3 regions of the Staphylococcus sp. CoH_129_LAB_1 genome follow, and region 2 is predicted to be linked to each of the others. Evidence: riboswitches for the same ligand, from Rfam matches in the RefSeq annotation. Region 2 holds a riboswitch; each other region holds the start of a gene.
The links. Region 2 has a riboswitch for thiamine pyrophosphate ahead of tenA (thiaminase II). Riboswitches for the same ligand answer to the same signal wherever they lie in the genome.

Region 1: linked by a shared signal. The riboswitch ahead of AC2FB1_RS01825 (thiamine phosphate synthase) and the one ahead of tenA (thiaminase II) in region 2 are both predicted to bind thiamine pyrophosphate.
Region 3: linked by a shared signal. The riboswitch ahead of AC2FB1_RS09440 (ABC transporter substrate-binding protein) and the one ahead of tenA (thiaminase II) in region 2 are both predicted to bind thiamine pyrophosphate.

What each region holds. Positions count from the first base shown of each region.
Region 1 covers NZ_JBXWKZ010000003.1:44,379-52,150, forward strand. The annotation lists gene AC2FB1_RS01805 (HesA/MoeB/ThiF family protein) at 1-114, opposite strand, end outside; gene AC2FB1_RS01810 (thiazole synthase) at 114-881, opposite strand; gene thiS (sulfur carrier protein ThiS) at 883-1,083, opposite strand; gene thiO (glycine oxidase ThiO) at 1,067-2,182, opposite strand; gene AC2FB1_RS01825 (thiamine phosphate synthase) at 2,175-2,765, opposite strand; TPP riboswitch at 2,834-2,943, opposite strand; gene AC2FB1_RS01830 (pyruvate MFS transporter) at 3,291-4,571, shown strand; gene AC2FB1_RS01835 (putative quinol monooxygenase) at 4,749-5,033, shown strand; gene AC2FB1_RS01840 (FUSC family protein) at 5,125-7,062, shown strand; gene AC2FB1_RS01845 (DUF2188 domain-containing protein) at 7,135-7,548, shown strand; gene AC2FB1_RS01850 (GTP pyrophosphokinase) at 7,704-7,772, shown strand, end outside.
Region 2 covers NZ_JBXWKZ010000012.1:31,952-39,723, forward strand. The annotation lists gene murA (UDP-N-acetylglucosamine 1-carboxyvinyltransferase) at 1-861, shown strand, start outside; gene fabZ (3-hydroxyacyl-ACP dehydratase FabZ) at 889-1,326, shown strand; gene AC2FB1_RS05250 (YwpF-like family protein) at 1,376-1,816, opposite strand; gene AC2FB1_RS05255 (single-stranded DNA-binding protein) at 2,010-2,405, shown strand; gene AC2FB1_RS05260 (transglycosylase family protein) at 2,806-3,552, shown strand; TPP riboswitch at 4,192-4,294, shown strand; gene tenA (thiaminase II) at 4,370-5,059, shown strand; gene thiD (bifunctional hydroxymethylpyrimidine kinase/phosphomethylpyrimidine kinase) at 5,052-5,873, shown strand; gene thiM (hydroxyethylthiazole kinase) at 5,866-6,654, shown strand; gene thiE (thiamine phosphate synthase) at 6,657-7,295, shown strand; gene yidC (membrane protein insertase YidC) at 7,384-7,772, shown strand, end outside.
Region 3 covers NZ_JBXWKZ010000033.1:11,011-18,782, forward strand. The annotation lists gene AC2FB1_RS09420 (FAD-dependent oxidoreductase) at 1-628, opposite strand, end outside; gene AC2FB1_RS09425 (hypothetical protein) at 929-1,201, shown strand; gene AC2FB1_RS09430 (DUF5079 family protein) at 1,633-2,262, opposite strand; gene AC2FB1_RS09435 (hypothetical protein) at 2,629-2,892, shown strand; gene AC2FB1_RS09440 (ABC transporter substrate-binding protein) at 3,141-4,052, opposite strand; TPP riboswitch at 4,113-4,214, opposite strand; partial or broken gene AC2FB1_RS09445 (hypothetical protein) at 4,538-4,621, opposite strand; gene AC2FB1_RS09450 (PTS sugar transporter subunit IIC) at 4,581-5,582, shown strand; gene argF (ornithine carbamoyltransferase) at 5,741-6,739, shown strand; gene arcC (carbamate kinase) at 6,760-7,689, shown strand.

The DNA of each region.
Region 1 (7,772 bases), on a different contig from region 2:
CACATGACTTCCTAATGCTCCTGCACCAAGTATTAAAATCTTTGCGTTGGATAGGGCAGTTTGGCCATCTTCTCCAAAAGCATGATAACGCAATTGACGATGATAACGTTGCATTATAAAAATCCTAAGCCTTCAGTAGGACTTGAAGCCTGTGCAGTATATTTTACTGGAATACGTCCTGCTTCATAAGATAAACGACCGGCATTAATACCGAGTTTCATTGCTTCAGCCATTTTGACTGGATCTTTGGCACCTGACACAGCAGTATTTAACAGAATAGCATCTGCACCTAATTCCATCGCATGACATGCATCTTTTGGAGAACCAATACCTGCATCAACAATAACTGGAACGTTTGAATTTTTAATAATATAACTTAAATTAAGTGGATTGTTAATGCCACGTCCAGTTCCAATTGGAGATGCGAGTGGCATGACAGCGTGTACGCCTAATTCTTCTAAACGTTTCGCTAAAACTACATCGTTAGAAACATAAGGACATACAATGTAGCCTTTGTCTAATAACACTTTACATGCTTCATATGTTTCAAATGGATCAGGTAGCAATGTTTCATCGTCGCCAATCACTTCGACTTTAATCATGTCACATACTCCAGCATGTTTTGCAATTTCAGCGATGCGAATCGCTTCTTCAGCAGTTTTGGCGCCAGCTGTATTTGGAAAAGTAATAAAGTCTTTAAGATTAATATTTGCTAATGGATTAGGCAAGTTTTTATCATATAAATTCATACGTCTTACGGCAAAAGTCAGCACATTGGCCTCTGCTGCTTCAATCGCCTTTGTTTGTGTAGCTTCATCTTCAAATTTACCTGTACCTAATAATAAACGAGATTTAATTTCTAATGGTCCAATTTTAAACATTTTATCCGCCTCCAACAAATTCTAATAATTCTAATCGATCATCTTCACGTACTGTATGTTGATCGTAGTCTTCTTGTTTAATTAAAGTTTTATTATGTTCGACAATGACACGTTTAGGATCTAATTCAAGAGATTCAAGTACAGATGTAATAGATTGTTCTGAATCAAAGTTAAACGTGTCACCGTTAATGATACACTTCATGATCTAACCTCCTTGAAACACTGAATGAGTCATACCGACGTGGCTTAACACCGGTGAGTATCCAATTGGCGATATCACGACCAATAATAGGTGAAAGTAAAATACCGTTACGATAATGACCAGAAATCACATATAAATCTTCATCAATACGGTCCATTATCGGTATTTCTCCTTCAGTATATGGACGTACGCCAGACCACTGTTTAATGACTTTGCCGTGTGCAAGTTCTGGTATACGTTCATTTGCACAGTGGTGTAACCAAGAGATACCATCGTCTGTATTACCAACTGAATAGTTATCAAATTCACTTGTGGCACCAATTAAGAAACGATTTGGATACTTTGGTACGATGTAACAGCCATTGGTCATAAATACGGTTTCTTTTAAATCCAAATGGTCATTTTCAATAAGTAAGACTTCACCTTTTACACCGACGACATCTCTAGGTAGTGAGTATTGAGTTAATAATTTAGATGTCCATGCGCCTGCTGCCACAATGACTTTCTTAGCTTGTAATGTGCCTTGTGACGTTTCAACATCGTAGTACCCATTTTGGCGCTGAACAGATTGTACCTCTGTATTGACATATCGCTTAATTTGACGTTGCTTTAAAGATGTAAATAAAGCTTTAGTATAGTGATTTGCATTAATTTGACCATCATTTGGAATGTAAATAGCCATTTCGCTTGATATCACTGTACCATGCGTTAAACGGGCAAGCTCATTATCAGAAAGGATAATTACGCTAGAATCTAGTGAACTTAAAAATTGATATTGCTTCTCTAAACTTTCAACATCTTCAGGACGATTAGCCACTTTAATTAAGCCAGAATTTTGAAACTGAATATCGATGCCGGTTTCGTCTTCTAAATCTTGGCATAATTGAGGAAAGAGACTTCTTGATTCAAGCGCTAATCTAAATAAATCAGTATCTTCAGTAAATTCATTTTGAGCACCTAACATACCACCTGCTTTATATGACGCGTGTTTACCTGGTACGTCACGATCGATAAGTGCAATGTCAAGGTGAGATTGACTTAATTGGCGTGCAATAGACATGCCAATGACACCAGAACCTATGATTAAAACATCATGCATCTTTCAACCACTCCTTTCTCAACAGTTCAATTTGTTGTAAAGATGCGTTCATAAAGAAAGAAATTGCACAAATTCCTTTAAACCCTTGAGGTAATTGAGGAATCGTTTTTTCAGTGATACCTCCAATGGCATAAATTGGAATAGGAATCTCTAACACACGTTGAATCTCTGCTTTTGATCGAGGCAATTGATTAGGTTTTGAAGACGTCTTAAAAATGTGTCCGAAAAAGACATAATCAAGATCGTGTTCATAAGCTGCTTTAACAGAGTCAAATGAATGTGTAGACATACTGACCTCAATATTTGGATGAATAGATTTATAGTTAAATGCATCGTCATCCATTTCTCGAAAATGAATTCTAGAGAGGTGAAGTTGTTCTAACAAGTGAATATCACTATGAATAATGATTTTTGATTTAGGAAATCCTTGTTCTATAAGTGATTTTAAAAATGAAGATAAGTCACTTGGTGTCATGGGAGTGCGAAACAATAACCCATCTATTCCATCTGAGATATCAAGAAAATGTTGTAAATCATCATTGGTTAACTCTTTATATTTCGTAATCGCTATAAAAATGAACATCACTCCTTATTAAACAAAAAAACGCTATGTCCCTGTCGTAGGGAAATAGCGTTTTGCTTAACTTTACGATATCCTAGTCGCCACTTTCCTACGCCAGTACAAACTGGATCAGGTTCCAGGAATTATAAAGTTCGTTCTTTACTCTCAGCCTTAAACAAAGGCACTTCCAGTGGATTGTTTATTCGGTTGTTTTTAAAATAAACATTAGCATTTTTGCTTCATTTTTATTCTACAACCTTTTCTAATAGAGTTCAATTACAAAAAAGATTAGATTTATAGCAATATACTTTTCATAACACATACCGCTTTTTATATAGCTATTTATAAATTAAATGAAAAATATTAAAAAAAGTAATTGTAAACGTTTACAAAAACTGTTAATATTATAAAAAATATATCAGAAAGCCTATGAGAAGGGGCTCGAAAGGCGGTTAAAAATAAAAGGGAACGACATGATTGGGAGTTTTCATTTTCAACTTGTAAGTAGAATCAACACAACTTTAAAGGGAAGCAGGAAAAATAATTATGGTACAAAGACAAAAGAAAAGTAATGTTCGTTGGTATTTCGCTCTCGCATTTTTTATTATTGGGGTAATTGCATATATGGATAGATCTAATATCTCATTTATCGCACCTCAAATGATGGAAGATCTTCACATGACAAAGCAACAATTTGGTTTATTAGCTTCATTCTTCTCACTAGGTTATGCATTGATGCAAGTACCTTCAGGTATGTTAGCAGAGAAATTTGGTCCACGTAAGATGATTTCAATTGCATTATTATGGTGGAGTGCATTTACAATTTTAACGGGAATGATTAAACATCATGGTCTATTATATTTAGTACGTTTCTTATTTGGTGTCGGAGAAGCGCCAATGTATCCATCTAATGCAGTATTCAATTCAACTTGGTTTGCTAAGGACGAAAAAGGGAGAGCATCGAGTGCGTTGTTAGCAGGATCATATTTCGGTCCAGTATTAGCACCAGTAATTACCATCGCAATTGTTAATGCATTTAACTGGCAAGCAGTATTCTATATTTTCGGTGCAGTTGGTATTGTGATTGCAGCACTTTGGGCAATTATTGCAAAAGATTTACCTGAGCAACATCGCATGGTCAATGATGCAGAAAAACAGTATATCATGCAACATCGTGATTTAGTAGAAACAACTAAATCCGTAGCACCTTGGAATCAATTTTTCAAACGCGTGAGTTTCTACGCAATTGCAGGACAATATTTCGTTGTTCAGTTCGTTATCGCTTTATTCTTAATTTGGTTACCTACTTATTTAACTGAACAATATCATGTACAATTTAAAGATATGACAATTAGCGCTTTACCATGGTTTATTATGTTTATTTTAATTTTATCTGCGGGTGCGATTTCAGATAAAATTTTACGTAGTGGCCAAAGTCGTTTTGTAGCGAGAGGATTAATTGCAATTGTTGGCTTTATCGTATTTGCTATCTCAATTTTCTTTGCAGTTCATACAGAAAGCTTATATGTAACCATTTTCTGGTTATCACTTGGCTTAGGTGGTATGGGTATTTCAATGGGAATGAGTTGGGCAGCAGCAAATGATATTGGACGTAACTTTGCTGGTACAGTATCTGGTTGGATGAACTTATGGGGAAATATTGGTGCGTTAATCAGTCCGTTTTTAGCAGGTGCATTAGTATCATCACTTGGCTGGACAATGACATTCCAATTATTAATTATTCCAGCGGTGATTGCAGCCGTATTATGGTTCTTCGTTACACCAGACAAACCATTAATTAAAGACGAAAGTAAACATATTAAATAATATTTACACATTATCCACAAAAGTGAAAGCCTGGGACATCATCAGTTGTCTCAGGCATTTTTAATATATTGACTGTCGATGACTGAATTAAAAATAAATGCGGCCTCTCTTCTTACTATCGTTTTCTTTTTATCATAGCCGGGTAAAACGTTATAATAATATTTGGAAGGTGATTATATGATTATTATTAATGCAAAACTTAAAATCAAAGAAGACGTTCGTGAAGATTATTTAGATTTAATGAATAAATTAGTTCAAAGTTCACGTCAAGAACCTGGTAATACATTTTATTCACATTATGAAGATGTAACTGAACATAATACCTTTGTTGTTGTTGAAAATTATAAAGATCAAGAAGCGGTTCAAGCACATAACCATTCAGATCACTTTAAAACATTTAGTGAAAACATTGGAAAATATGTAGCTGAAGAACCTGTCATTGATGTAGCAGAAACAAAATAGAAATTAAAAGATGCCTTGTCTAAGTATTGCTTGGGCAAGGCATCTGTCATGTTATCATGTAATGGTATAGATAAAGAAAGGAACGATAACATTGGGACATGTCATAAATTCATTAATCAGGTTTGATAAGTCAAAAATTAATATTTGGAAAGGTATACGCCAAGGCTTATTAATGATTATTCCAGCATTAATAGGTCATTTATTAGGGCATTTTAGTTTTGGATTGCTCGTAGCAACCGGAACTTTGGCACATACTTATGTATTTAAAGGTTCTGCACAATCCATGCTAAGAACAGTTATCATTTGTACACTTTCATTCACTGTGTGTATGATACTTGGTACCTTAACTGTCAGCCAGCCTGTCTTATACGGCGTATTATTATTATTTGTTACGGCTATTCCGTTTTACGTATTTAACGTATTAAAAATTGTAGGGCCATCATCCACATTCTTTTTAGTCACATTTTGCTTATCGAGTAATCTACCCGAAGCTCCAGAACAAGCACCGATTCGTGGCTTAGCGATTTTTATTGGAGGAATGTTAGCGACATTAGTCGTCATTTTAAATATTCTCTTTCAAAAGCAAAAAGCTGAAGATCGAGCGATTACTGCTGACTTTAAAATTATTAATAACTTAATGCATAACTTCAATGATGCCGAAAAATTTAAAGCAATTTCTCAAGATACGGTCACACAATTTAAGACGTCAGAAAAGTTATTGATAACGTCAACTACAGCAATGAGTGAAAAATTGAGTTCACATTTTGAAAAGCTATTACTTCTTCACACCTCAGCACAAGGAATTTATGCTGAGTTATTGGAATTAAATGAAAAAAATATTCGTCCTATTCCACAAGAATTAATTGAAATGATGGATATGATTACAAGAAATGCCTATAAATTATCTTCAAAACGAGAAAAATGGACAAAAAAAGTCGATGTGGATGAACCATTTGAAAGTTTAATGCAACATATACTGAAAATAGATGAAATTGCGCATTTACAACCTGAACAAATTGAATCTGAAGCAAGTATTCGTAAGCCTTTGTATAGTAAGCGTATTGTTCAAAACTTAACATTAGATTCAATCATTTTCCGTAATACATTAACTTATGCAGTGATTATGGGTGTGGCTATTTTTGTCTCATTATTTTTCAATATTCAACGATCCTATTGGATTCCGTTATCAGCACATACTGTCTTGTTAGGATTAACGACAATTCGTATGTTAGACCGTTCGTTAGCTCGTGGTCTCGGTACCATTGTAGGGACATTATTACTGTCAGCTATACTCTTTTTCCAACCACATTTAGTTGTCGCTGTCACATTAATGGGTCTATCTGCCATGATGACAGAAGGATTCGTTGCAGCTAATTATGCTTTTGCGGTCATTTTTATTACGACACAAGTCATCCTGTTAAATGGTTTAGCCTCTGGTAATCTATCAATTGATATTGCGTATACGCGTATCGTTGATGTATTGATTGGTATTGTAATTGCAGTGATTGGCATTTTAGTCATTAACCGAAAAAATGCTTCAACCATGTTACCTACAGTGATAGCAGAGGTGGCACGAAAAGAAGCTGTTATTTTCCAATATTTATTCTCTGAAAATAACTATCAGGACACAGAGCGGGATAAAATTGAAAGTTTATCATTATCTGTAAAAATGAATAATATGACGCAAGTGTACAATTCAGCAAATGGTGAATTATTCTCGAATAAAGAAGCTATTCGTTATTATTATCCAAGTATTTTTGCATTAGAGGAAATTAGCTTTATGTTAATGCGCGCAATGCAAGACCAACATCGTCAACGTATTTCAGAGGACCAAATGGGAGAATATCTTGTTACATTTGAAAACGTAGCAAAACACTTTGAATTGCGTGGTAGTCTTAATGAAAAAGAATTGACTGATTTACCACAGTATAATTATTTAAAATCTGCACTCATGAAATTACAAGATAATTGTGTGGCGACACGTAAAGATATTAATCATACAGAAAATCAAAAAACGGTGGAAGCCTAATATCAATGTATGACGTTTCATCGTAGAGTATGGTGGTAAAGCTTACTAAACACTTTAGAGGAGCGTGACATCATGCCTTGGACAATGGATGATTACCCACAAACTTGGAAAAACTTGGACGAATTAGAACGTAAAAAAGCAATTGATATCGCAAATGCGATGTTAAAAGATGGGTACAAAGAAGGAGACGCTATTCCTATTGCAACAAAACAAGCGGAAGAGTGGTACAAAGATGCTAGCAACGAAGAACTAGAAAAACTAAAACACAAACATATTACACAGCATCAAAAAGATCCATCAGCACGCCCTGAACTGAATGATGAAGATGTTCATGTATATTATGAAGATCATGAATGGAAAGTAAAAACAGAAGAGGCAAAGCAAGCTTCAGATACGTTTAGTACTAAAGAAGAAGCAAAACAACGTGCCAAAGAAATTGCTAATAATCGTGGTACACAAGTGATTGAACATAAAAAAAGTGAATAATCTATAAAGTCCGAGTAGCAATTAAACCTGCTATTCGGCTTTTTTTATGACTAAATAACTCAGACTAAATGAGTAGAGTAAAGTCTAGGTTATCATTTTTAGTTCACTTAAGAGTTAGCTATAATATACAGTGATGATTAAAGGAGGCAACAAATATGTACGTAGAGAGAAAACCATCATTGTACATTGAAGATTTACGAAGTGAATTTAAAAAGAATCTTCAT
Region 2 (7,772 bases):
TTAGGTGCAGAGATTCATTTAGAGAATGGAAATATATATGCAAGCACTAAGGATGGATTGAAAGGTGCAAATATTCATCTAGATTTCCCGAGTGTAGGCGCAACTCAAAATATTATAATGGGTGCTTCTTTAGCACAGGGAAAAACGGTTATCGAAAATGTAGCTAAAGAACCTGAAATTGTAGATTTAGCTAATTATATCAATGAAATGGGTGGTAATGTTATTGGCGCTGGTACAGACACAATTACTATCCATGGTGTTGAAAAATTAGTAGGAGTTGAACATTCGATTATACCTGATCGCATTGAAGCAGGCACGCTCATTATCGCAGCAGCAATAACAAGAGGTGATGTTTTTGTAAAAGGCGCTGTTAAAGAACATATGACAAGTTTAATTTATAAATTAGAAGAAATGGGAGTTAATCTTGATTTTAATGAGAAAGGTGTACATGTCACTACAAATGAGAAACTTCAACCTGTAGATATTAAAACACTGCCTCATCCAGGTTTCCCTACAGATATGCAATCACAAATGATGGCATTATTATTAACCTCTGAAGGTCATAAAGTAGTGACTGAAACAGTATTTGAAAATAGATTTATGCATGTTGCAGAATTTAGAAGAATGAATGCTAATATTAATGTAGAAGGTAGAAGTGCTAAAATAGAAGGTAAAAGTCAACTACAAGGTGCTCAAGTAAAAGCTACGGATTTAAGAGCAGCCGCAGCTCTAATTTTGGCTGGTTTAGTAGCAGAAGGCACAACCCAAGTGACAGAACTTAAACACTTAGATCGTGGTTATGTTAATTTCCATGAAAAGTTAAAATCACTTGGTGCAGATATTAAAAGAGTGAATGATTAATTTTTAAATAGATTTGAGGTAATAATTATGGAAACAGTTTTTGATTATAATGAAATAAAAAAAATCATCCCTCATAGACAACCTTTTTTACTTATTGATCGTATTGTTGAATATGAAGAAGGAAAGCGTTGCGTAGGTTTAAAACAAGTTTCAGGTAATGAGTCATTTTTCCAAGGACATTTTCCTGATTATGCAGTTATGCCTGGTGTACTCATCACAGAAGCTTTAGCACAAACAGGTGCAGTAGCTATGTTAAATAGTGAAGAAAATAAAGGTAAAATTGCTTTATTTGCAGGTATTGATAAATGTAGATTTAAAAAGCAAGTTACACCAGGTGATACTTTAATGTTAGAGGTTGAAATTACAAAAATTAAAGGTCCTATTGGAAAAGGTATAGCAAAAGCTACTGTTGATGGACAACTTGCTTGTAGTTGTGAACTTACTTTTGCTATTCAAGATGCTTAATTAAAAATAGAGTAGTAGCGAAATAACTCATTTCGTTACTACTCTATTTTTATCTTTCAAATTTTTCTTCTTTTAATTTTGGCTTAGATTGCATCATTCTGTTGAATGTGGTTTTTAAATCTTCTCCTGATAATCCTTCATCAATAAGTTGTTCTAATAGAGTTTCTGCGTATACTTGTCGATGTGTATAAATATGACACTCGAAAATAATTGACATTTTTCCTTCAAATAGAGAAATATTTTTTATTGTTGCATCAAATAATGCTGGATCATTCGAAGGTCTAGTAATCACTACTCTTATATCTAATAATGTTTGTGATTCATAATATTTTTGCATTGTATCATAATGCGTATCTGAAATGACAATTTCTAGTAGCCAACCTGTACCACTATTTTCTTTATTTATAATTACACCATCATAAAGTTCAAATTCTGAAATCCTATTACTATCGCTTACTATTTGAAATCGAACTGCTTTAAAAGTCTTCATAATATTTCACCCATACTCTTAAAAATTTTTAAATTATATGATTATCGTTTTTTTGTTAAATAAGCTTCCTCATTTTTTACTATTTTTCTTAAATATATCAGATATTAATTCTAAAAAGGTAAAAAATCTGAAAAAATAGCTTTTTGACGTTATATTAAAATCTATTTAATATAACGATATAAGGAGGTGACACATGTTAAATAAGATAGTAATCGTAGGTCGTATGACTAAAAATGCGAAAATTTATGACAATGAGGAGGTGAAGATTGCAACGTTTAGTGTGGCTACTGAACGTAATTATAAAGATGAAAATGATGAAATAGCCAGTGATTATATATTTTGTAAAGCATTCGGTAAGATGGCTACCAATATTGAAAAATATACTTCTCAAGGGTCATTAGTAGGTATCACTGGTCAAATGCGTTCTCGTAAATATGAAAAGGAAAATCAAACTCATTTTGTAACCGAATTATATGTTGAAACAATTAAATTTATGTCCCCAAAGTTAAATAAAGAAATACTCTCAGATAGCTCACTTATTACAGACACTTATCCATTTGATAATCACGAATTAATTAATATAAACTAAAGCTCTCTATTTTTAATACTCCAACCCTTTCCAATTAATATAAATCTTTCAATTATACTCAAATATACTCAAGAGGTCGGTATAAATATGCCGACCTTTTTAATAATTTATAAGACAGTAGCTACAATTAATTCGTTAGATAATTTAAAAAAGCACGGTCCATTTTCTGAAATATTACAAAGTCATTACAATTGATTTTACTATTATATATACAATAAATACTGCTATTAAAGTTTTCGTAGCAAATATTTAATAAGAACTATTTACATATCTATGTAATTTTAATGTAAAAAAAGCACGTTTTTTTTTATTTCACTGTAACCTGTTAGGCCTTCTTAGATGTTAGAGTAGTACTCGTAAAATAATTAGAAAACAAATGACTTAGGAGGATTTTACTATTATGAAAAAGACAATTATTGCATCTTCATTAGCAGTAGGATTAGGATTAGTAGCAGGAAACGTAAGTCATGCTGATGCAAGTGAAAATCAAATTAATAAAGAAAAATTAGCTCAATTAGCGGAATCTAACGATCAATCATTAAATCAACATCCTATTCAAGAAGGATCATATAATTACCAATTTAATTTAAATGGTAAGACTTATCATTTTTGGTCAGATGGAACATATTTTAAATGGGAATATTATCCATCAAACGGTTTAACTGAAAATAGTACTAATCAAAACGTAGCTTCTACTCAAACAACACAAAATGTATCTTACCAAAATAATAATTATAATAACATAAATCAATCAGCTTCAACTTCAAATGTAAGTCAACACTATACAAATGAAGCTCAAACACAACAAGCACCAAAAACAACACAAACTAAACAAGCAACTCAAACACAACAAGCACCTGCTAATGCAACTACAAATCAACCTAAACAATCAACAAGCGGTTCATCAGTAAATGTAAATAGTCATTTACAACAAATCGCTCAACGTGAATCAGGTGGAGATATTCATGCAATCAACCCTTCTTCTGGTGCAGCAGGTAAATATCAATTCTTACAATCAACTTGGGATTCAGTAGCACCAGCACAATATAAAGGTGTATCACCAGCACAAGCACCTGAAAGTGTTCAAGATGCTGCGGCAGTAAAACTTTATAATACTGCAGGTCCATCTCAATGGGTTACAGCGTAAAACTTAATAAATAAATTAATAGTGCCTGGGACATTATGAGTTGTCTCAGGCCTTTTTAATATATTGACAATCGATGACTGATTAAAAAGAGTTTTGTACCATGCGTTGTTTATTATAGTTATAAAAGTTTGGGACATAAAGTTTCTGGATAAGTGAAAAAAGATAAATTCTATTGAAATAATATAGAACTTGTCTTTTTTATAAATTTTTGATTATTTTCAACTCGTTGGGTTGCTCGTCTTCTTATATCGAGTGCCATTAGTAGAGCGAGTTGAGTCATGTTATATTCTTTATATATAAGGAACCTTGTTAATTTAGTTTATTGATATTTATTAAATTATACGAAAGGGCCTTATTTTTTTTTAAGTATTTCAATGTAAAATTATATATAAACACAAAGTATTTTGGTGAGACTCTTGTGGGAACAGGACAAGCTAAAGACTACAGGATGAAGCTGTCATCTAAGAAAGCGAGCCAACAATACGTAGTATTGTAAATAAAGAAGTCAGTAAATGAATTTATAATAAACGCAATTACTGGCTATTTTGATAGGAATTATGTCCCGGTCTCTCATTAATTTTATTTCACATCTTTTTTTATTTGAATTATAACAATGGTTTTGTTATGGTTAAATTAATTGAAAACTACTAGGGGAGCCTTATAATATGGCTGAGATGAAGGATTCAGACCCTTATAACCTGATTTGGTTAATACCAACGTAGGAAAGTAGTAATACATATTCACTCATTCTATTTTTTGAATATTGACTACATTTCTACGTTGAAATGTAGTTTTTTTATTTAAGGAGGAATAGTTAATGAGTTTTTCAGATGAATTAAAACAAGCGTCAAAACCAATTATTGAGGAAATTTATAATGATGGTTTTATTCAAGATTTATTAAAAGGAAAATTATCAAAACAAGCAGTGCGCCAGTACTTACGTGCTGATGCTTCTTATTTAAAAGAATTTACTAATTTATATGCCTTACTTATTCCTAAAGCACCTAGTATGAAAGATGTAAAATTCTTAGTAGAGCAAATTGAATTTATGTTAGATGGCGAAGTAGAAGCCCACGAAATTTTAGCTGACTATATTAATGAATCATATGAAGAAATTGTAAAAGAAAAAGTATGGCCACCTAGTGGAGATCATTACATTAAACATATGTATTATCATGCGTATACACATGAAAATGCTGCATATACTATTGCTGCAATGGCACCATGTCCTTATGTATATGAAGTCATTGCCAAATGGGGTCTAGAAGATTCAAACCTTAATAGAGATGCACTTACTGCTAAGTGGTTTGATTTTTATAGTACAGAAATGGCTCCTTTAATTGAAGTGTTTGATCGTTTATTAAATGAACTAACGGAACATTGTACTGAAAATGAAAAAAGAGAAATTAAAGAAGCGTTTTTACAAAGTACTATCCACGAACGTCATTTCTTTAATATGGCCTATATTGATGAGAAATGGGATTTTGGAGGAAAAAATCATGAATAAACCTAAGATTGCATTAACAATTGCCGGTACTGATCCTTCCGGTGGTGCTGGAGTTATGGCAGATTTAAAATCATTCCATGCTTGTGGAGTATATGGAATGGCTACTATTACAAGTATTGTGGCTCAAAATACTAAAGGAGTTCAACATATTCATAATCTAGAAACTAGTTGGGTTAAAGAACAATTAGATAGTGTATTTGATGATGAATTACCTCATGCAATTAAGACTGGAATGATTGCTACACATGAAACGATGGAACTGATTCAAACGTATTTAAAAAAGCATAGCGATATTCCCTATGTTATCGATCCAGTTATGCTAGCTAAAAGTGGCGATTCCTTAATGGATGATGAAACAAAAAAACATCTTCAGGAAACGCTCTTACCATTAGCTGATGTCGTTACTCCTAACATTCCTGAAGCTGAAGAAATTACTGGTTTGAAAATTGATACTGAAAAAAATATTCGTAAAGCAGGTCACATATTTATAAATGAAATAGGAAGCAAAGGTGTCGTCATTAAAGGTGGTCATTCTGCTGATTTAAAAAATGCTAAAGACTTTTTATTTACTAAAGATGATGTCTATACATTTGAAGAGAAGCGATTTAATACGCCACATACTCATGGTACAGGTTGCACATTCTCAGCTGTTATCACAGCCGAACTCGCTAAAGGCAAAACAATTTATGAAGCTGTAAAAAAAGCTAAAAAATTTATTTCATTAAGTATTGAACATACACCTGAAATCGGTCAAGGACGTGGTCCGGTAAACCATTTCGCTTATATGAAGAAAGTTGGTTTAGACGATGAATAGTTTAGAAAAGATAAGACAAGAGAATCCACTAGTAGTCTGTTATACCAATGATGTAGTTAAAAATTTCACTGCGAATGGACTCTTGAGTATTGGTGCAAGTCCAGCAATGAGTGAAGCTCCAGAAGAAGCAGAAGAGTTCTATAAAGTAGCAGGGGCACTACTTATAAATATTGGGACATTAACTAAAGTAAATGAAAAAGATATTTTAAGAATCGGAAAAATTGCTAATAGACAAGGTACACCCATTGTATTTGATCCAGTTGCAGTAGGTGCATCAACATATCGTAAACAATTTTGTGAAACTTTTCTTTCTGAAATAAATGTTTCTGTAATTAAAGGAAATGCATCTGAAATTCTTACTCTAGTAGATTCAAATACTACAATGAAAGGCACTGATGGAGAAACAGACTTAGATGTAGTGACAATCGCTAAAAAAGCTTATGAAAAATATCAAACAGCAATTGTTATTACAGGTAGAGAAGATGTTATTATTCAAGATAATCAAATTGTCAAATTAACAAATGGTTCTCCATTACTTGCAAAAATCACAGGCGCTGGTTGTTTATTAGGCGGTTTAATTGCTGGATTTTTATTTAGAAATACACATCCATCATTACAAGTATTAGAAGAATCAGTAAGTTATTATAATATTGCCGCAGAGATTGCTGAAAAAAGCGAAAAGGTTAATGGACCTGGAACATTCTTACCTCAATTACTTGATGAAATGTATCAACTTAACTATGATACTTATAAACAATTTGTAAAACGTGAAGAGGTTTAAATATGTTTGATTCAAAAAGTTTACAAGTCTATTTTATATGTGGAACACAAGACATAATCGGTGATCAAAACATTAAAGATGTTTTAAAAGCAGCATTAGAATCAGGAGTTACTTTATTTCAATTTCGTGAAAAAGGGCCAAATGCTTTAGTAGGGGATGAAAAAGAAGCCTTAGCTAAGGAATTGAAAACACTTTGCCATGAGTATAAAGTACCTTTTTTAATTAATGATGATGTGGATTTAGCTGAAAAAATTGATGCAGATGGTATACACGTAGGTCAAGATGATGAAATGATTGCTTCTTTTGCTGAACGTTTTAAAAATAAAATTATAGGATTAAGTGTAGGTAACGTAAAAGAATATCAACAGTCAGATTTAGAACATGTAGATTACATAGGCGTGGGTCCAATGTACGAGACATCTTCAAAATCTGATGCAAGTGCTCCTGTAGGTCCTAAAATGATTTCAACACTTAAAAAATTCAATCCAAGTTTACCTATGGTTGCAATAGGAGGAATTACTGAAGATAATTGTGAACCTATAGCTAAAGAAGGAGCGGATGGTGTTTCAGTTATTTCAGTCATTACACACAGTAAAAATATTGACAAGACTGTTAATAAATTAAAGCACTATTTCAAATAAATATCTCTTTTTTTCATTTTTTGTTTTCTAGTACACTCTAACTATGATAAAATAATTTCTATGTGAATATATCAATAGAGGTGTAAAAATGAAGAAGAAAGCGCTACTACCTTTGTTATTAGGGGTAATGGTCTTTTTAGCTGGATGTGACTATTCCAAATCTAGTAATAGAAATGGATTTTTCTACAATACATTCGTTGAACCAATGTCTAAAATTTTACATTGGTTAGGCCATTCTGTTTTTCATGATGATTATGGTATTGCAATCATCGTTTTAGTATTAGTTATTCGTATTATCTTATTGCCTTTCATGCTGTCAAACTATAAAAATAGTCATATGATGCGTGAAAAAATGAAAATTGCTAAACCTGAAGTAGAAGGTGTACAAGAAAAAGTTAAACGAGCACGTAATCAAGAAGAAAAAATGGCTGCTAATCAGGAAATGATGGAAGTTTATAAAAAATATGACATCAATCC
Region 3 (7,772 bases), on a different contig from region 2:
TCGCATTTCCTTTGAATTTTAAGCCGTGTTCGGCAATGTTTTTCTCTAAAATATCTGTAAATTCTTTATCTAAATAAGTGTTGATAATACGATCGTGGTCATCCATAAGTGTTGTATCGATGCCGGCTTTGGTAAAGGCTTCGGCTGCTTCGATACCGATATAACCGCCGCCGACTACAATGGCTTTCTTCGCATGTTGCATGCGTTCTTTGATTTTGCCAGCCCAATCTTCACCACGCATAAATAAGACATTATTGTAATCGTTGATGCCATTAATTGGTAGTTCGTTTGGTACAGCCCCTGGGCTTAAGAATAATTTATCGTAAGAGACTTCTGAAGTGTTGCCATCTTTTTTAATAGTCACGGTTTTATTTTGGGTATTTAAATCCGTCACCGTTGTTTGAAGATGCAAGTTCACGCCTTGTTCTTTTAATGATTCTGCATCTGCATAATGCAAGGATTGTAATGATGGTGCAACATCTTCTAAATAACTTTGAATACCGCAAGATAAGAATGAAGGTGCCTCGGCACTTTCAAATACTTCGATTTCCGCCTCTGGATCTGATATTAATAATGTTTCGATTGCAGCATAGCCTGCATGTGATGTTCCGACTACTACGTATTTCATAATAGTGAAGTCCTCCTTTGGTTGAGCATTTCCGCTCTTCTTTATCTATTTTAAAAGTTGATTTAATTTTCTTCACATTTGTATTTACCCTTCAGAAGGCGTTTTATTCAATAGAGTAGGGTAATATGGGCAGTGTTAATAAAATTGTTATAATTGCGGTCATTTTGGGACATTTGCTATTTATTTTACTAACAGAATAAATATACAATATACTAAAGAATGAAAACAAATGAAAACGTGTCAAATCAACGTTTAATCCTCTGTTTATAGTTAACATAAATGTAGGGGGCTAATAGATAAATGATAACTTTTATATACCAACTTATTTTATTTTTTATAATTATAGGAACGTATGCTTTAATGCGTGGAGAATATATGGGTATTGAATGGAATTTTTTATTATCTATGTATGGCATGTTCGTTGGATACTTGGTAATGTTCTATTTTTCGGTTTATACTAATACTGACTTTAGTAGAAGAACAATAAAAATAATAGCAACAATTAGTATTATTTTAATGACTATCATCTTAGTTATTTTAGGACATTTGCTGTTTATTTTACTAACAGAATAAATATACAAAGCGAGAATATTCTTCTTAATATAGCTAATACAGATAAGATTAATCAAATAACAACTAACAATTTTACTTTATTATTCTGATCACTTATTTGAGAACTGGGTGTTTTTTTAATGAAGAAAATTAAGTTTTATAAAACAGCATGATATTTTAGGTACTATACTTTATATAATAATTATGCTAATAAGCGCAGTAGTGATATACAATGTTCATTTATACTTTTAAAAAAAATTAAAAAAATAATTCATGGAGAATGTTCTTTTTTGTTAAATTTATACCATTGTATAAATATCATTTGAAATAAAAAATGCTTGAATTCTTATCATCGTCTCTTTCCAATAATATGGATGAATAGAAAATTCCATTTTGCTATACGAGACCTTATCAATACGTCTATTTTCATTATTACTTTCTTGTTATTGTTTTTATTTGGTTTTTGTCTCTGTGTACACGCGACCATACAGTAAATAATAACTAGTTACTAAAAAATTGCAGGCAAAAATATACAATATTGACATTAAAAATACAAAATGGGAATCGGCTATGTTTGGAATTATTATATATTCTATAATTTTTTGTATATATATCAACGAAGCAATAGCCTTCAAAATAATAATGACTATTCTTTTATCATATTTTAACCACTTGGGAGAGAATCTCATTAGTAATACACTTAATATATGCATAGTTGAACAAACAAGTAATGTTATAAAACCGATATACCAATATTTATCTAAATAATATTGATGTTCAGCGGCTACAAAAAAATATAAATTATAAAAAGTTAGATATGAGACATAGAGACTTAATATATTTACTATTAAATATCGCTTCGCTTTATTTATGGGATTATCAATTTTCTTTTCAAAAAATTGGAATAGTCCAAGCAAATTAACAACAAATGCAAGACCTGTAGTAATGATTAGATAATTAGGTGTTCTTTCAAGTGTAAGATCAAATTGATATTGTATATATGAGAAAAATATAAACAATAATGAGAATATATTTATTACTTGTATTGCTGGTTTTCTTAAACGATTTAATGATTCTTCCAATTTATTCAGCCACCTTTATGAAAATATTGAACTGATTGATGTCCCAAAATGTTTTACATTATTATGCTATCAGACACTAAATTTTTGAAACTCTTCTATATATCAAAATTTCTTATAACACTCATTTTTTTCATTAGCTTTATCCTTAACAATATCACTAGCAGATTTACCTCTGAAAAATTTCTATTCAGATAAGAGTAATATACCTGTACGACTACTAAATCTAATCCCGCTCCTATTGGTCTACCAATACTTGCTCCTATAGAAGTTGAGAACTATGTTGATACATTTGAGAACCTTTTAATTAATATATGTAACCTTTTGATAATATGAATTTATGAATAATAAAAAAGGAGAGTTTTAGATATGAAGCAATATATGTTATCAAAAGTATTGTTAAGTGTATCTATTGTAACAGAGTCTGTTGTAGCTCCAATAGTAGTATCTAATGCTAATCAAATTCATGCAGCTGACAAACAAGATGGTATTAGTAACTTAAATCCAAAAAATAAAAGTGTTCTACATTTATCTATTACCGATAGTAATATTACTTGTAAAATAGATGATAATGAAATTTTAACATTATCAGATGGTAAGACGACAAAACAAATTGGGATAAATGTGCTTTAGGTACAGCTGCTGATGCTGTTATTGACGGCATATCTGGTGGCGCTACTGGTGCTATAGCTTCATGTTTCTAAACATGTTCTTTCTCAATTAAGGAAAAATGAAGGAGTTCAGTCAATGCAAAGATTGGGTGGCGGCAATGCTAAAAATGAAGAAATATATTTAGATATTGAAGAGTATGGCAATATTTTAGAAGTAAAAGAGTCTCTTACAATTTAAAAATTGTAGAGACTCTGAATGTAAACTTGAGATTAGTTAGCATATCTACTAAATAGTAATTGATTTGTAAAATATTCTTTAGGTTCAATTGTTTGTTTAATTTTACCTGTTTCTTTTAACCATAATTGTAAATCATTGTAAAAGTCAGAACTCATTGATAAATCGTTAGTGAAACATTTAGCGGTTGCTTGTATTGTAGATTTATTTAAATCATCGCTTACATCTGTATTTGTATATGAAGAGTAGATATGAATTGCCTCTTCAAGATTAGTTTTAATGTATTGAATTGCTTTTTGTATAACTTTAATAAATGTTTTGATTTTTTCTTCTTCAGAGTGTAACTTATCAGGGGTAGTGATAAAAATTAATTGGCAAAAGTCAGGAACATTGTAATCTTTTAATGCGAAATAATCGACATTTAATCCTTTACTTTTGGCTTCTAAAATTTCAAAATTTTCAAAGATAAGTGTTGCGGCATCTGCTTTATCATTTAATAATGCATCAGTATGATAAAAACTATTATTTACTGGTATAATATCACCATCTGTATATTGAGCACCATCAGTTTCAATCATGGTTTTTGCAATAGCAATACCACCAAGACCTGGAGCTCCTGGGTACTGGAGACGTTTGCCAATTAAATCTTTTGGTGTTTTAATACCTTTATCTTTTTTATACATTATACCGCCATTGGTATGTAAGAATCTTGCAAAGCCTACAACATTTTGGTTAGATGCTTTATCTTCTACTAAATGGATAGGTTCTGTAATTGCGATATCCATTGTACCTTTTTCGATTTCATCTAAAGCATCAAAATGTTCTTCAGGTTCAATCATCTCAATCTCTAAATTTTGTTCCTTAAACCATCCTTTTTCTATACCTAAAATTAATGGCATGTGATCAGGATTTAAAAACCATTCTAAACCAACTCTTAATTTCTCCATAAAAAAATCCTCCAATAACTCAATTTTCTACGCAAAAAAGTGAATACTGAAAGACGTCAAGTAATATGTAAGTCACTTTCCTACGATGGTACTAACCAACAGGTTTAAGGGTTGAAAGTAAGTACTTTCTCTCAGCAATCAATCGCACCCCTAGTGAATATGTTGTTATATACATTTAACATAACATATATTCTAGGTTAATTAAATCTGATATTTTGTTTACATTTACTTTATCAGGTTATTTCATTTGTATATTTATATCATTTTATCAATCATTTCATAATGTGTAAGATAGATATATTTTGAAGTAATTAAGTAAAAAATAAACAAATTTTTCAATTTAATTTAAAAATTTAAAAAATTCCGTGAAATATATTTCGTTTTTTAGTAAACTGTCTACTAAGGAAGAAAGTAAGTAGTGAGATATTGTCTGATTTGAAGCCATACCTCACGTCTAAATTAAAAATAAGGGGATGACAGTAGATTATGGATTTACTAATTGGCACGTTGTTTTTAGTTTTAGTCTTAGTGATTTTTACGTTATTTACATATAAAGCACCTAGTGGTATGCGTGCGATGGGAGCTTTAGCCAACGCAGCTATTGCGACATTTTTAGTAGAAGCTTTTAACAAATATGTAGGTGGAGAAGTATTTGGTATTAAATTTTTAGAACAACTAGGTGACGCTGCGGGAGGTCTAGGTGGTGTCGCTGCTGCTGGGTTAACTGCCTTGGCTATTGGTGTTTCACCTGTGTATGCATTAGTTATTGGAGCTGCTTGTGGTGGTTTAGACTTACTTCCAGGCTTCTTTGCTGGGTATATTGTAGGTTATCTTATGAAATATACAGAAAAATATGTTCCAGATGGTGTAGATCTTATTGGTTCAATCGTTCTTCTTGCACCACTGGCACGTTTAATTGCGACGGGTTTAACGCCAGTAGTGAATAATACATTACTAAAAATTGGTGACATTATTAAAAGTAGTACGGACACAAATCCAATTATAATGGGGATTATTCTTGGAGGCATTATTACCGTTGTAGGTACAGCACCGTTAAGTTCAATGGCTTTAACCGCATTACTTGGTTTAACTGGCGTACCAATGGCAATTGGTGCTATGGCTGCATTTAGTTCGGCATTTTTGAATGGTACGCTTTTCCATCGTTTAAAATTAGGCGATCGTAAATCAACAATTTCAGTAAGTATTGAACCGTTATCTCAAGCTGATATTGTCTCTGCTAATCCGATACCAGTGTATGTGACAAACTTTTTTGGAGGAGCTGCTGCAGGTTTAATTATCGCTTTATCTGGTATGATCAATGATGCAACAGGTACAGCGACACCAATTGCAGGATTCTTAGTGATGTTTGGTTTTAATAGTCCAATGAAAGTGATTATCTATGGTGTTGTAATGGCCATTGTAGGTGGTTTAGCAGGCTTCCTTGGTTCTCTTGCATTTAAAAAATATCCAATTGTTACAAAACAAGATATGATAGATCGTGAAGAAAAAAGAAAAGTTAAAACAGCATAAACATGAGTTACTTCTTTGTCAAAATATGGCAAAGAAGTTTTTTTATTATCCATTTTAAATTTATATGTTCTTCTTTTTGTGTAATAATATAATAAAAAGTTACACATTATGTGTATTGGGTTTTAAATGTTAAATTTCTGACAAAGGAGTGGATCAAGATGCAAAATTTAAGAAATAGAAATTTTTTAACATTACTTGATTTTTCAAAAAAAGAAATGGAATTCTTACTTAATCTCTCTGAAGATTTAAAACGTGCAAAATATGCTGGAATTGAACAACAAAGATTAAAAGGAAAAAATATTGCTTTAATTTTTGAAAAAAATTCTACTCGTACACGTTGTGCTTTTGAAACAGCTGCATATGATCAAGGCGCACATGTCACTTATCTTGGACCTACGGGAACGCAAATGGGTGTGAAAGAAACACCTAAAGATACGGCACGTGTTTTAGGCGGTATGTATGACGGTATCGAATATCGTGGCTTCTCTCAACGTACCATCGAGGAATTTGCCGACTATGCAGGTGTTCCTGTTTGGAATGGTTTAACAGATGAAGATCATCCAACACAAGTCCTTGCTGATTTCTTAACTGCAAAAGAGGCGTTAGGTAAGCCGTATGAAGATATTCATTTCACATATGTGGGAGACGGACGAAATAATATGGCCAATGCGTTAATGAAAGGGGCAGCAATTATGGGGATGACGTTTCACCTTATCTGTCCGAAAGAGTTAAGACCTAAAGATGACTTACTAAAAACATGTCAGTCACTGGCAGATAAAAATGGTGGCAAAATCTTAGTGACAGATGATATTGATGAAGGTATAAAAGGGTCAGATGTAATTGCTACGGATGTATGGGTGTCAATGGGAGAACCTGACGACATTTGGGAAGAACGTATTAAGTTATTAGAACCTTATCGTGTAACCAAAGAAATGATTGAAAAAACAGGGAATCCACATACCATTTTTGAACACTGTTTACCTGCTTTCCATAATGCAGAAACAGAAATTGGTAAACAAATTAAAGAAAAATATGGTTTGAATGAAATGGAAGTCACAGATGAGGTCTTTGAAAGTGATCGTTCTGTTGTCTTTCAAGAAGCCGAAAACAGAGCACATACGATTAAAGCAGTAATGGTGGCAACTTTAGGCGAATAGAGAAAAAGGGGGACCTATGGATGTCTAAAATCGTAGTAGCATTGGGTGGTAATGCTTTAGGAGAATCACCGAAAGAACAATTAGAGCTTGTAAAAGGTACAGCTCAATCATTAGTCGGTTTAATCAACAAAGGATATGAAGTGGTCATTAGTCATGGGAATGGACCACAAGTGGGAAGTATTAATTTAGGGTTAAATTATGCAGCGGAACATGAACAAGGCCCGCCTTTCCCATTCCCTGAATGTGGCGCAATGAGTCAGGCGTATATCGGTTATCAGATGCAAGAAAGCTTACTTAATGAATTACATGCACTAGGGATTAATAAAGAAGTCGTGACACTTGTGACACAAGTCGAAGTAGCAAACGATGATCCAGCGTTTCAACATCCAACGAAACCTATTGGACTATTCTATACTAAAGAACAAGCTGAAAAAACAAAAGAAGAAAAAGGATATACTTTTATGGAAGATGCAGGACGTGGGTATCGTCGCGTTGTGCCTTCTCCTCAACCTATTAACATTGTTGAACTTAATAGTATTGAAACACTTATTAAACATGGCACGCTTGTGATTGCAGCGGGTGGCGGCGGTATCCCAGTTGTTAAGGAACAAGGTCGTTATCAAGGTGTCGATGCAGTCATTGATAAAGATAAGACAAGTGCATTACTAGCTGCACACTTACAATCGGATCAATTGATTATTTTAACGGCTGTTGATTATGTTTATATTAATTACGAAAAAGATAATCAAGAAGGACTAGGTGACGTCACAGTCGATGAGATGAAAGGCTATATTGCGGATAATCAATTTGCAAAAGGCAGTATGTTGCCAAAAGTAGAAGCAGCTCTTCAATTTATTGAAAAGAATCCAAAAGGTAGTGTATTAATTACCTCTTTATCAGGTTTAAATGATGCGTTAAAAGGTAAGATTGGTACACGTATTACAAAATAAATAGCTATATTAAATCGCTTGAGCCTACTATATGTATTTTACATATGTAGGCTCAAGTTTTTTTATAAGGTATTCAAATATTT